2 regions of the Bacillus sp. z14 (2026) genome follow, and region 2 is predicted to be linked to the other one. Evidence: riboswitches for the same ligand, from Rfam matches in the RefSeq annotation. Region 2 holds a riboswitch; the other holds the start of a gene.

Region 1 (6,343 bases), on a different contig from region 2:
TATGTGAAGAGGTTTTTTCATTTACTCACTTCTCTACTTAAAATGAAATGGAGAGATGTAGAATGGCAAATGAAGAAAAGAAGTATCGGTTTGAAACAGTAGGTATACACGGAGGGTTGCAGCAGGATTCGGTAACTGGAGCGAGAAGCGTGCCGATTTACCAGACGAATGCTTATTTATTTAAAGACACAGATCATGCTGCGGATTTATTTGGATTAGCTGAGACTGGCTATATTTATACTAGAATCCATAATCCAACTTCAAGTGTATTCGAAGAACGTATAGCAGAATTAGAAGGTGGCATTGGATCTTTAGCGGTATCAAGTGGTGCTGCAGCTATAACACTCTCAATCCTAAATATTGCGGGAGCAGGTGATGAAATTATCTCTGCGTCCACTCTATACGGCGGAACCTACAATTTATTTGCCAATACTCTCCCTAAGTATGGTATTAACGTAAGGTTCGTGGATCCAAGTGACACTGAAAATTTTAGAGAAGCGATTACATCAAAGACCAAAGCTATTTTTGGAGAAACGATTGGAAATCCAAGCCTGCAGGTTCTTGATATTGAACGGGTGGCGGAAATTGCTCATGAAGCTGGAATTCCGTTAATCATTGATAATACATTTGCAACTCCTTATTTATCCCGTCCGATTGAGTTTGGAGCGGATATCGTCGTACACTCAGCTACGAAATGGCTGCTTGGAAATGGAACCACATTAGGCGGGGTCATAGTCGATGGAGGGAAGTTTGACTGGAATTCATCTAAATTTCCGGGCTTTACTGAACCCGATCCAAGCTATCATGATCTGATTTACAGTGAAGCAATTGGTGCAGCAGCATTTATTGTGAAGGCCAGAGTTCAGCTGTTGAGAGATTTAGGTCCTTCCTTAAGCCCGTACAATGCCTTTCAATTTATTCTCGGATTGGAAACTCTGCATGTGAGGATGAAGGAGCATGTAGCCAATACGAGATTAATAGTTGACTATTTAAAACAGCATCCGGCTGTATCGTGGGTCTTGTATCCAGGAGATTCAGATCACCCTGATTACGAAAAAACGAAGAAATATTTACCCAAAGGTGCTGGAGCAGTCGTTGTTTTTGGAATAAAGGGTGGACGTGAGGCAGGTAAAAAACTGATTGATTCCGTTGAACTGTGGTCCCATGTGGCCAATGTGGGAGATGCAAAGAGCCTAATTATCCATCCGGCAAGCACGACTCATCAGCAACTAAGTGAAGAGGGATTAAAAGCATCAGGTGTACAGGAGGATTTAATCAGACTGTCTGTTGGAATTGAACATGCAGAAGATCTAATTGAAGAATTGGAGCTTGCGATTGAAAAAGCAACAGGTATAGCTTCCACTGAGGTGGTTGTGAAATAAATATTGAACATGCTATGCAGACTTTGGTGTTGACAGTTCTTTCTTCAACATGATAGGATAGCAGACAGTTAGATTTAATTGAATAGTTTAGTACTCTTATCAAGAGAGGCCGAGGGAAGTGCCCTTTGACGCCCGGCAACCGGCAATCATTTATGATTGAAAAGGTGCCAATTCACACAGGATAATAAATCCTGGGAGATGAGAGAAAGGAACATGTTATAAATAAATCATGCCTTTCTGCCTCCGCAGAAAGGCATTTTTGTTTAACTGAAGTTATTCTTTAATTATAGGTTGATAGAAAGAGCAGGTGAACTTTTCATGATTACATTACGTGATGTATCGAAGACCTTCTCAGGAACATTTAAACGTTCATCAGCTGTCAAAGCAGTGGATCAAGTCTCATTATCTATTGAAAAAGGCGAGATCTTTGGAATTATTGGGTACAGCGGTGCGGGAAAAAGTACCCTCATTAGAATGCTGAACGGTTTAGAGAAGCCAACAGAAGGCAGTGTCTTGGTGGCAGGCAAAGATATGGCTGCTATAAAAGGCGCTGAATTAAGAAAAGCCAGAATGGAAATAAGTATGATTTTTCAACACTTTAATCTCCTCTGGTCAAGGACAGTCAGCGAAAATATAGAGTTTCCTTTAGAAATTGCGGGCGTACCAAGCAAGGTACGTAAAGAAAGAGTGAAGGAACTTGTAAGTCTGGTAGGATTAGATGGCCGTGAAAATGCTTATCCATCTCAGTTGAGCGGCGGTCAGAAGCAGCGGGTCGGTATAGCGCGCGCATTAGCGAACAATCCACAGGTTCTTCTTTGTGACGAGGCGACATCAGCACTTGATCCTCAGACTACAGACGATATTTTGGATTTGCTCGTTGATATAAATAAAAGACTTGGCTTGACAATCGTATTAATTACACATGAAATGCATGTTATTCGTAAAATCTGTCATCGCGTTGCTGTGATGGAGATGGGGAAAGTGGTCGAGAGCGGAAAAGTACTTGATGTATTTAAAAAACCAAATGCTCCGATTACTAAACGATTTGTACAGCAAGTGACTGAGCCAGAAGAAACGAAAGAGACGATTGAGCATTTGCTTGCTGAATATCCGACGGGGAAAGTTGTACAATTATCCTTTATTGGCGAATCAGCTGAAACCCCTGTTTTATCAGAGGTTATCCGCTCTTACAAAATCAATGTAAACATATTACAGGGTAAAATTTCGCAGACTCAGCACGGGTCCTATGGAACGTTATTTATTCATGTAGACGGTGATGCTGCTGAAGTGGCGAAAGCGATTGACTATCTCCACAATCAGGAAATTGGTGTGGAGGTGATTTCAGAATGATGGAAACATTATTACCAAATGTAGTTTGGGAACGAATTTATGAAAAGACATGGGAAACCTTGTATATGACAGGTGTCTCATTAATCGCAACTTTTTTCCTTGGAATTATATTGGGTCTGCTATTATTCTTGACCTCAAAGGGGAATATGTGGGAAAACAAAGTGATTTACGGAATTGTAGGTGCTTTCGTTAACATATTCCGTTCCATTCCATTCATTATTCTAATCGTGTTGTTAATTCCTTTCACAAAGGCATTAGTAGGAAGTATTATCGGTGTCAATGCGGCTTTGCCAGCTTTAATTATAGGTGCTGCTCCATTCTATGCGCGAATGGTTGAGATTGGATTGCGTGAAATTGATAAAGGTGTAATCGAAGCAGCAAGATCGATGGGGGCCACTTCCTTTACAATCATATGGAAGGTGCTAATTCCTGAATCTCTGCCTGCACTTGTTTCTGGTATCACAGTTACGGCAATTGCGCTTGTAGGTTATACAGCGATGGCAGGTATGATTGGTGCGGGCGGACTTGGAAACCTTGCCTATTTGGAAGGGTTTAGCCGCGGACAGACAGATGTCACGATTGTTGCTACTATTTTAGTATTGATTATTGTGTTTATTCTCCAATTTATTGGAGATTTTATAACAAGAAAATTAGATAAGCGCTAGGGAGGAAACCAAAGTGAAAAAGTTATCGTTCATACTTGTTTTAGGATTAACCCTATTATTGGCAGCCTGCGGTGGATCAGGAGATGAATCCAATTCCGGGGACAAAGAACTAAAAACGATTAAAATTGGCGCATCAAATGTTCCACATGCAGAAATATTGGAAGAAGCAGCAACTCTTCTTGAAGAAAAAGGTATTAAACTTGAAGTTGAAGTATTTACAGACTATGTAATGCCGAATAAAGCATTGGAAGATGGCTCAATTGACGCTAACTATTTCCAACACATCCCTTATTTTGAGAGTCAAGTGAAGGATAATGGGTATGATTTCGCCAATGCAGGCGGAATCCATATTGAACCGATTGGTGTTTATTCTAAAAAATACGACAGCCTGGATGACCTACCAAAAGGCGCAAGCATCATTATGAGCAGCTCAGTAGCTGATCATGGACGTATGTTATCTATGCTAGAAACAGAAGGCTTAATAAAGCTAAAAGAAGGCATTGATAAAACTAAAGCAACTGTGGATGATATTGCGGAAAATCCGAAGAATTTAAAGTTTAAAACGGATATTGAAGCACCTATGCTTACGCAGGTTTACAATAATGATGAAGGCGATGCAGTACTGATTAATTCCAACTATGCCATTGAAGCGGATCTTGTACCAGCTGAGGATGCGATTGCATTGGAAAGTGCTGATAATAATCCATACGTAAACATTATTGCTGTTAGATCTGAGGATAAGAATAAGGAAGAAATTAAAACATTGGTTGAAGTTCTTCATTCTAAAGATATCCAGGATTTCATTAATGAAAACTACAAAGGGTCCGTTATCCCATCAAATAAATAATAGACAAAAAAGGTGCAGCTATTCATTTAGCTGCACCTTTTTTATCATATAATAGGTGTATTATAAGATGCTTTTCCAATGAATTATTTTCTTCTCTGGTATTATTTTTCAGGATAATCAAGGATTTCCTAGAAGAAATACGCAATATCACTTTTAAGATGTGCTCAGTGTGGTATATAGACTTTGAGGGTTCTTCTGCAAAGTGATACCCTTATTATAATAAATGGAAAGGAATGATTCATTATCTTTGACAATCAGTTACAGCTTAGAGTAACAGATGAAATGGAAAAAGCGATGAGGCAGGCACATGGAGTTGGCTATGAAGTTTACAGTCAGAATCTTGAAGTGCGTATGAAAGTAGAAGAGAAGCGTGAACGTAGTTATATGAAGAGTAATCAAATCTTAAATGATGTGAATAGAAGAGTACATGGGTAAATGAATCAAGTGATAAAGTGAATAATTCTAAAAGTGATAATCATAAAAACAGGTAGCGGAAGAAAAATCAATTTCTCCTTCTACCTGTTTTTATGTTTTCAATTAGTGCAAAAATGTTACTGCCGTCTTTAAAATCAGGGTGGTTGGTAAAGATCATGCTGGTTCTTTTCTTTCGTGAAAATTAACATTATAATGTCAGTAAAGCTAAGTATTATGTTAAAATATTATGTCCATTTTATGTAATTTTCTCGTTTCAAAAAGTTGAATCTAGATTTGATTTGTTATAAGATTGTAATGAGAATAAATTGAGAATAGAAATAATCTAAAACTTTAGATGACTATATATTGGAGGTATAAGAATGGCTGGTTCAGTTCTTACAATTAAAGATTTACATGTTTCAATAGAAGGTAAAGAGATTCTTAAAGGGGTAAACCTTGAAGTTAAAGGTGGAGAAATCCATGCAATTATGGGGCCAAATGGTACAGGAAAATCTACATTGTCATCTGCTATCATGGGTCACCCAAAATATGAAGTAACAAGTGGTTCCATCACAATGGACGGTGAAGATGTTCTTGAAATGGAAGTTGACGAACGTGCTCGTGCCGGTCTATTTTTAGCAATGCAATACCCAAGTGAAATTACTGGGGTTACTAATGCCGACTTCATGCGTTCTGCTATTAACAGTAAACGTGAAGAAGGAGACGAAATTTCCTTAATGAAATTCATTAAAGAAATGGATAAAAAAATGGATCTATTAGAAATGGATCAAGATATGGCTCAACGTTATTTAAATGAAGGCTTTTCCGGCGGTGAAAAGAAACGTAATGAAATCCTTCAATTATTAATGCTGCAACCAGCCATTGCGATTCTTGATGAAATCGACTCCGGTTTAGATATTGATGCGCTGAAAGTTGTTTCCAAAGGAATCAACCAAATGAGAAACGAAGATTTTGGCTGCCTAATGATTACTCACTATCAACGCTTATTGAACTACATTACTCCAGATTATGTTCACGTAATGATGCAAGGTAAAATCGTGAAATCCGGTGGAGCAGAACTAGCGCAACGCTTAGAAGCAGAAGGATATGACTGGATTAAAAAAGAATTAGGTATTGAAGACGAAACAGTAGGAATTGAAGCATAAGCAATAGGAGGATCGTTATGACAATCGAAACTACATTACTCGAAAAAGATGTTGTATCATCTTTTTCAAAAGCACATAGTGAGCCTGCCTGGCTTGAAAGCTTCCGTTTAGACGCCCTTTCTGCCTCAGCTGAGCTACCTATGCCGAGACCTGATAAAACGAAGATTGATAAATGGCAATTAGAGGATATGAAAGTGAACTCCGTTACAAGCGAGACATTTACATCTATTGATGAACTTGCTGAAGACGTGAAAAAGCTGATCAATCCTGATGAGAACAGAAGTTTGTATGTACAACGAAACAATACAGCTGCTTATTTGACAGTATCTCAGGAACTTAAAGATAAAGGTGTTATTTTTACAGATATCAGGACTGCTGCTAAAGAACATCCTGAACTTTTGCAAAAATACTTCATGACTACAAGTGTTCCTGTAAAAACGAATAAGCTTACAGCTTTACATGCAGCACTCTTTAATGGTGGAGCTTTTCTTTATATCCCACGCAACGTGGTTATTGAAG
Region 2 (6,343 bases):
ACAATCAACTAATCCTAAAACACCTTCTAATTCCTAGAGTGGATGATGACCGTTTATGTAAACAACTTTAGCAAGATTTCTCACTCTCACAAACAAATTGCTCCAACTTCTGAATTGCTTCCACTACCCTCTCAGCTGTAACCAATCCAATTGACATTACATGAATCGACTCACCCGTAACTGTTGCTTTTTCAGCAACCTCAGCAATCAGCGCTTCCGTTATATCTTCCACACCTAAATCTGTTAAGGATAATGGAAGGCCCAACTCCTCATAAAACAGTCGAAGCTCTTCAATTTCTGTCCATTTGTCTTCCAGCACTAGCTGAACTAAAATGCCATATGCCACCTTATCACCATGCAAGGCGTGATGAGTTTCTTCAAGTACCGTTAAACCATTGTGAATCGAATGAGCGCCAGCAATTCGACCGTAATAATCACCATAGCCCCCAACCATGCCACCAAACATAATAATCGTTTCCACTACTTTGACGAAATCATCATTTACTTCCCCAGCCTTTGCAGCTTCAACAGCTCCACGGGCGAATTTTAGCAATAAATCCTTACATTCTCTTGCAGCAAAATGAGCAATTTGCAGTGGAACAGTCTTATTATCAATTACAGCCATCTGTACATCCGCTTCGTACCATTTCGCAAGAGTATCTCCAATACCGGCAATTAACATTTCTATTGGAGCATCAACTAAAATTTGCGGCTCCACTAGCACCAGACTGGTACAAACCGGATATATATCATAACGAATGAAAGCTCCGGAATCATCATATATAACGCTTAAAGGCGTCCATGGCGAACAATTAGATGCCAATGTCGGAATGAGAATGGACTGCCTTTCAGTCGCATCGCAAACCGCCTTAACAAGATCGAGTATCTTTCCGCCTCCGACACCTATTACCGCATCCAATGAATGATGCTTGACCAGCTTAGTAACCGCCTCGATTTCGGCAAATGAGCACTCGCCTCCGTACGTATATTCTTCCAATTCTACCTCTGCCATTTGCGGCCAATACGGCTTTACTGCCTCCCAGGACTTTTTCCCACGAACCACAAGAACTCTGCGGAGATTGCGTTCCAGCAGCTTAGCTTCCAATAAATCTAAAGCGTTATCTTTCAAAATATATTCACTTGGAGCACCATGAACTGAAAAAACAGTCATTTTCATCACTCATTTCTATTTGCTGTTAAAAACATTAATAAAGTGGGAAGTGTTATCTTTATATATTCTGTATGTCTAACCTTACACCCGCCATGCTCCTTCTATGGTTTTGTATTGTTTACGAATTAGTTGTTTAATCTAAGGGATATACAGCCTTAGTATTTATACATAAAACAAAGAGAGAACTGAGGACATTTTTTCTTATTATTTCATCCATTCAGGCTTGCCGAAGCCGACAAATTCTTCATCGATTATTTTTTCGAATTCATCAGATTCTACCACTGATAAAATATCCTTAGCTAGCTGTGAATCATCATTATTAGCCTTTACAGCCACTAAATTTCGATACGGATCAAGCATATTCTCAAGCGCTAATGCACTTAATAAGTCCATATCTGCAGCTAATGCGAAGTTTCCTGGTACTGCTGATAAATCTGCACTGTCAATAGATCGAGGTAGCTGTCCTGACTCTAGCGGCTGGAATTTTAAGTTTTTCTTGTTTTCGATTATGTCCTTTTCAGAAACTTTAAGGGGTTCTGCATTTTCATCTACTACAATTAATCCTTCATCTTGAAGTGTATTGAATGCGCGAGCTGCATTTACCGGATCATTCGGAATTGTAATCGTCGCTCCGTCCTTCACTTCATCCAAAGATTTATACGTGTTTGAATAAATACCCATCGGCGCAGTCGGTACTTTAATTAACCCTGTCAAATCCATGCTGTTCTCTTTTTCAAAGTTTTCCAAGTAAATAGTATGCTGAAAAAGGTTCGCATCAATATCTCCACCATCTAACGCTTTATTCGGTTGAATATAATCACTGAACTCCACCACTTCTACTTTGTATCCCAATTCTTCCAAGCCTGGCTTGATTGCTTTCGTTGCCATATCACTATAAGGACCAGAAGTAGCTCCAATTTTAATATCCTTTGACTCTGAGCTTGCATCCTCAATGCTTTCATTGCCGCTGCAAGCTGCCAATGTACCTACCACTAAGAATAAAATAAATGCTGTTAACCCCTTTTTCATGAAATAATTCCCCTTTTCTATTATCTTTTATCTATAACTTTTGCGATGAAATCACCGGCAAGTTGGATAACCTGAACCACTACGATTAAAATAATAACAGTTGCAATCATAATGGTATTATCATAGCGATAATACCCATAGCGAATCGCTAAATCACCAATACCGCCACCACCGACCGTTCCTGCCATAGCAGAAAACCCAATCAAGCTAATTAATGTAAGTGTAATACCCGAAATGATACCTGATCTCGCTTCGAGCAATAGTACTTCCTTAATAATCATCCACGGTGTCGCACCAGCTGCTATCGCGGCTTCAATAACACCTTTATCAATTTCTCGTAAAGACGTTTCAACGATTCTCGCAAAAAACGGAATAGCTGCGACTGACAGCGATACGCTAGCAGCTGTTGGTCCAATCGTTGTCTTTACAACAAATTCGGTCAATGGCATAAGAGCAACCAATAAAATAATAAATGGTATTGATCGGACCAAATTGACGACAAATCCTAATATCCTCTGAACCGTTTTGTTTTCCCAAAATAAACCCTTTTCTGTCACATATAATAGAATTCCAACTGGTAAACCAATCACGATTGCGACAGCTAAAGAAATGGAAATCATGTAAATCGTCTGCAAAAATGCTGTGTTAATTTCAGGAATAAGCTCTATAAAGTGGTTGAAATCAAAGCCCATGTTGGAACACCTCCACTTCTGCCTCTCGACTTTCTATATAAGATATCGCTTTATTAATCTCTTCCTTCTGTCCGCGAAGCTCCATGATAAAAATACCTAAAGGCAATTCCTGAATATATTCAATTGAGCCATGAAGAAAATTGCCTTTTACATTAAATTGCTGAAGCGTATCCGATATGACTCCCTCACCGGCAACCGTTCCCCTAAACGTCACCTTGACAATCGGACCCTTGCAACTTTGGTAAATAGCGTCAGGTATATCGAACGAAACAACACTGTTAATGAATTCCTTCGTAAGATCGGCATGGGGTTTAGCAAAAATATCATACACCGAGCCTTCCTCAATGACCTTGCCATCCTGCATAATCGCCATTCGATTACAAATTTCCTTTACTACATTCATCTCATGTGTAATCAACACAATCGTAATATTGAGCTCCTTATTGATTTTTTTCAACAAATTCAATATTGATTTCGTTGTCGTCGGATCTAGTGCTGAGGTCGCCTCATCACAAAGGAGTACTGTCGGGTTATTCGCCAACGCCCTTGCAATCGCTACACGCTGCTTCTGTCCCCCACTTAGCTGCGAAGGATACACTTCACGCTTTTCAGCTAATCCGACCATTTTCAACAGTTCTTCTACTCGGTCTTGTATTTGAGTCTGCGGCACTTTTGCTGCCTTTAAAGAAAAAGCTATATTTTCAAAAACTGTTTTCTGGCTAATAAGATAAAAGTGCTGAAAAATCATCCCGATTTTTAAGCGTGCATGACGCAATTGCTTGCTTCTCAACTTAGCCAGATCAATTCCATCAACTGTGATATTTCCCGATGTTGGACGCTCCAACAAATTAATACAGCGTAGCAGCGAGCTTTTACCTGCTCCTGAGTACCCGACAATCCCGAATATCTCGCCTTTTTTAATTGTTAAGGAAACGTTGTCAACTCCATTTACTATACCGCTTTTAGTTTTGTAAATCTTATTAATATTCTGAATTTTTATCATATGCCAACCTCTATCTCTACACATTTTTTGAAACAAAATGCCCCTCTCATCTGAAAGGGGCATCGAAATACATCTATCTCGACTTATCTTTCAGAATGTAATACATTCTGCAGGAATTGGCACCTTCCCTATTAAGGGGGTTGCCGGACGTCATAGGGCCTAGTCCCTCGGTCGCTCTCGATAAGCTATAGCTTTATTTGATTTGTTTATGATATTACAGACTTCAGAATAGTCTGTCAACAAAAACCTTTTTGACGTAAACTGTTGAACCGCTTTCATCATTGCAATTTCAATAAAATATTCCAATCCACATACATCGGATTAAAAAACTCCCCATTCTTCTTCGTAGGGCTGAACTGACGATAATGTAAAACTCTACATTTTCGCAAGCTTACTGAATAACACTTTCATCGCTCACTATTTTCATCTGCCAAACAAGCTCATTTAATGTATAGTCTCCACATTTCACATTTTCCGAAAAACAATCATTTCTGAAAAAGCTACCACACCCACTTCATCAAACGTTCCCCTATAATCTATGACTCAGCAAATCTAATAACCATTTACTACCGCTATATTCAAATTCTTTCAGCTCACTATAGACATTTCTAAATAAAGGTTATAGAATTTTATCTATTATTTAAATATTCAAAACTATATTCTCTTCGTAAAGGTGAATTATATGACATATTCAGAACGCTTAAAAAAACTGCCAGTCCAATTTTTTGCAACACTTGTCCTAAAAGTTAACAGCGCTATAGCTGAAGGCAGAGACATTATTAATCTCGGACAAGGAAATCCTGATCAACCTACTCCTGCGCATATCGTCAAAGCCCTGCAAGTGGCGGCTGAAGATGCACAAACTCATAAATATTCTCCATTTCGGGGTTTGGAAGAGTTGAAAGAAGCGGCAGCACAATTTTATCACAAGCAATATGGCGTCGAGGTTGACCCTAAAACTGAAGTTGCCATCCTTTTTGGAACGAAGGCCGGACTAGTTGAGCTACCAATGTGCTTGCTCAACGATAGAGAGCTAATGCTCTTGCCAGACCCAGGCTATCCCGACTATTTATCTGGAGCTGTATTAGCAAACGTAAACTATGAAACTTTTCCACTAACAAAAGATAATCAATTTTTGCCGGATTATGAAAGCATCCCTTTAGAACAAAGGACCCATGCAAAGCTAATGTATTTAAACTACCCAAATAATCCTACCGGAGCTACCGCAGATCATGCTTTTTTTGAAAAAACAGTATCATTTGCAAAAGAAAATAACATTACCGTACTTCATGATTTTGCCTATGGAGCTATTGGCTTTGATGGACAAAAACCTATCAGTTTTCTTGAAACGGAGGGTGCAAAAGAAGTCGGCATTGAAATGTACACACTCTCGAAAACTTACAATATGGCAGGCTGGCGTGTTGGCTTTGCTATCGGAAACCCAGCTATCATCGAAGCACTCAATCTCATTCAAGATCATCTTTACGTCAGCCTCTTCCCTGCTGTACAAAAAGCGGCAATCGCAGCCTTGACAGGGGAGCAATCCTGCGTAGAAGAGCTTATCGAACGCTATGAACGACGACGAAATTCCCTCATTGGCGCTTGCAATAAAATCGGCTGGAAAGTCGAAGCCCCAACTGGTTCATTCTTTGCTTGGCTTCCTGTCCCTGCCGGTTTCAAGAGCGAGAGCTTTGCTGATTATTTGCTTGAAAAAGCAGATGTAGCCGTTGCAGCAGGAAAAGGCTTTGGTGAATACGGAGAAGGCTACATTCGTGTCGGCTTATTAGTAGACGAAGACCGGCTAATAGAAGCTATTGAACGTATTGGAAAGCTAGGAATATTCACTTAAACAACTGCGGTATTGAACTGCTCCCTGTCTAGTAAACAATGAATATAATAAAAGCAGAACCCTGAATTCTAAGGGGTTCTGCCGCTCAATCTCTATTGATAACGTTGTTACAGATGCTATTAACGCCTCTTTTAAAATTCGTTTTTTTAATAATACTATTCTATTTTACTGTGCCCCAAAATGAATCGCCCCATGTGATCAATACAGCGTTCTTTTTTTTGAGCACAGAAAAACTCCCCATTAGGTAAGCCAGATTTTTCAAACTGTCTTACCTAATGGGGAGCATAAAAAAAGACCGTCAACATGACAGCCTTGATTTTCTGCTATTGACCTGTTAAAACAATAGCTACGGTTTACTTATAACTGGATATAGAGAGATTATATTCTCTAATTCTTTAATCAAATCATCTAAATATGATTGATTTGATACAAATTCAAAGGATAATACAGCACCACTTCCTGTCGGATAACAAGTCTCTCCAGACCATTCTATATGCCCCAACTTATCCATTTCACATTCAAAATAAATAAAGCTATCTAAATTTTTCAATATAGCTTTACCCGATAAATCCTTATTCATTAACTTCAAATCATTTAAA

The links. A riboswitch is a leader RNA that binds a small molecule or an ion and turns the genes downstream of it on or off. The one in region 2 is predicted to bind S-adenosylmethionine.
Region 1: linked by a shared signal. The riboswitch ahead of AC4G3O_RS11610 (methionine ABC transporter ATP-binding protein) and the one ahead of AC4G3O_RS06280 (methionine ABC transporter ATP-binding protein) in region 2 are both predicted to bind S-adenosylmethionine.

Annotation. Positions count from the first base shown of each region.
Region 1 is NZ_JBZFQK010000003.1:105,320-111,662, reverse strand. It holds gene AC4G3O_RS11615 (O-acetylhomoserine aminocarboxypropyltransferase/cysteine synthase family protein) at 63-1,382, shown strand; SAM riboswitch class I at 1,476-1,587, shown strand; gene AC4G3O_RS11610 (methionine ABC transporter ATP-binding protein) at 1,701-2,732, shown strand; gene AC4G3O_RS11605 (methionine ABC transporter permease) at 2,729-3,397, shown strand; gene AC4G3O_RS11600 (MetQ/NlpA family ABC transporter substrate-binding protein) at 3,411-4,244, shown strand; gene AC4G3O_RS11595 (YuzK family famiily protein) at 4,527-4,679, shown strand; gene sufC (Fe-S cluster assembly ATPase SufC) at 5,039-5,824, shown strand; gene sufD (Fe-S cluster assembly protein SufD) at 5,842-6,343, shown strand, end outside.
Region 2 is NZ_JBZFQK010000002.1:68,878-75,220, reverse strand. It holds gene AC4G3O_RS06295 (iron-containing alcohol dehydrogenase family protein) at 68-1,171, opposite strand; gene AC4G3O_RS06290 (MetQ/NlpA family ABC transporter substrate-binding protein) at 1,376-2,200, opposite strand; gene AC4G3O_RS06285 (methionine ABC transporter permease) at 2,221-2,892, opposite strand; gene AC4G3O_RS06280 (methionine ABC transporter ATP-binding protein) at 2,882-3,895, opposite strand; SAM riboswitch class I at 3,976-4,082, opposite strand; gene AC4G3O_RS06275 (pyridoxal phosphate-dependent aminotransferase) at 4,578-5,744, shown strand; gene AC4G3O_RS06270 (WapI family immunity protein) at 6,091-6,343, opposite strand, start outside.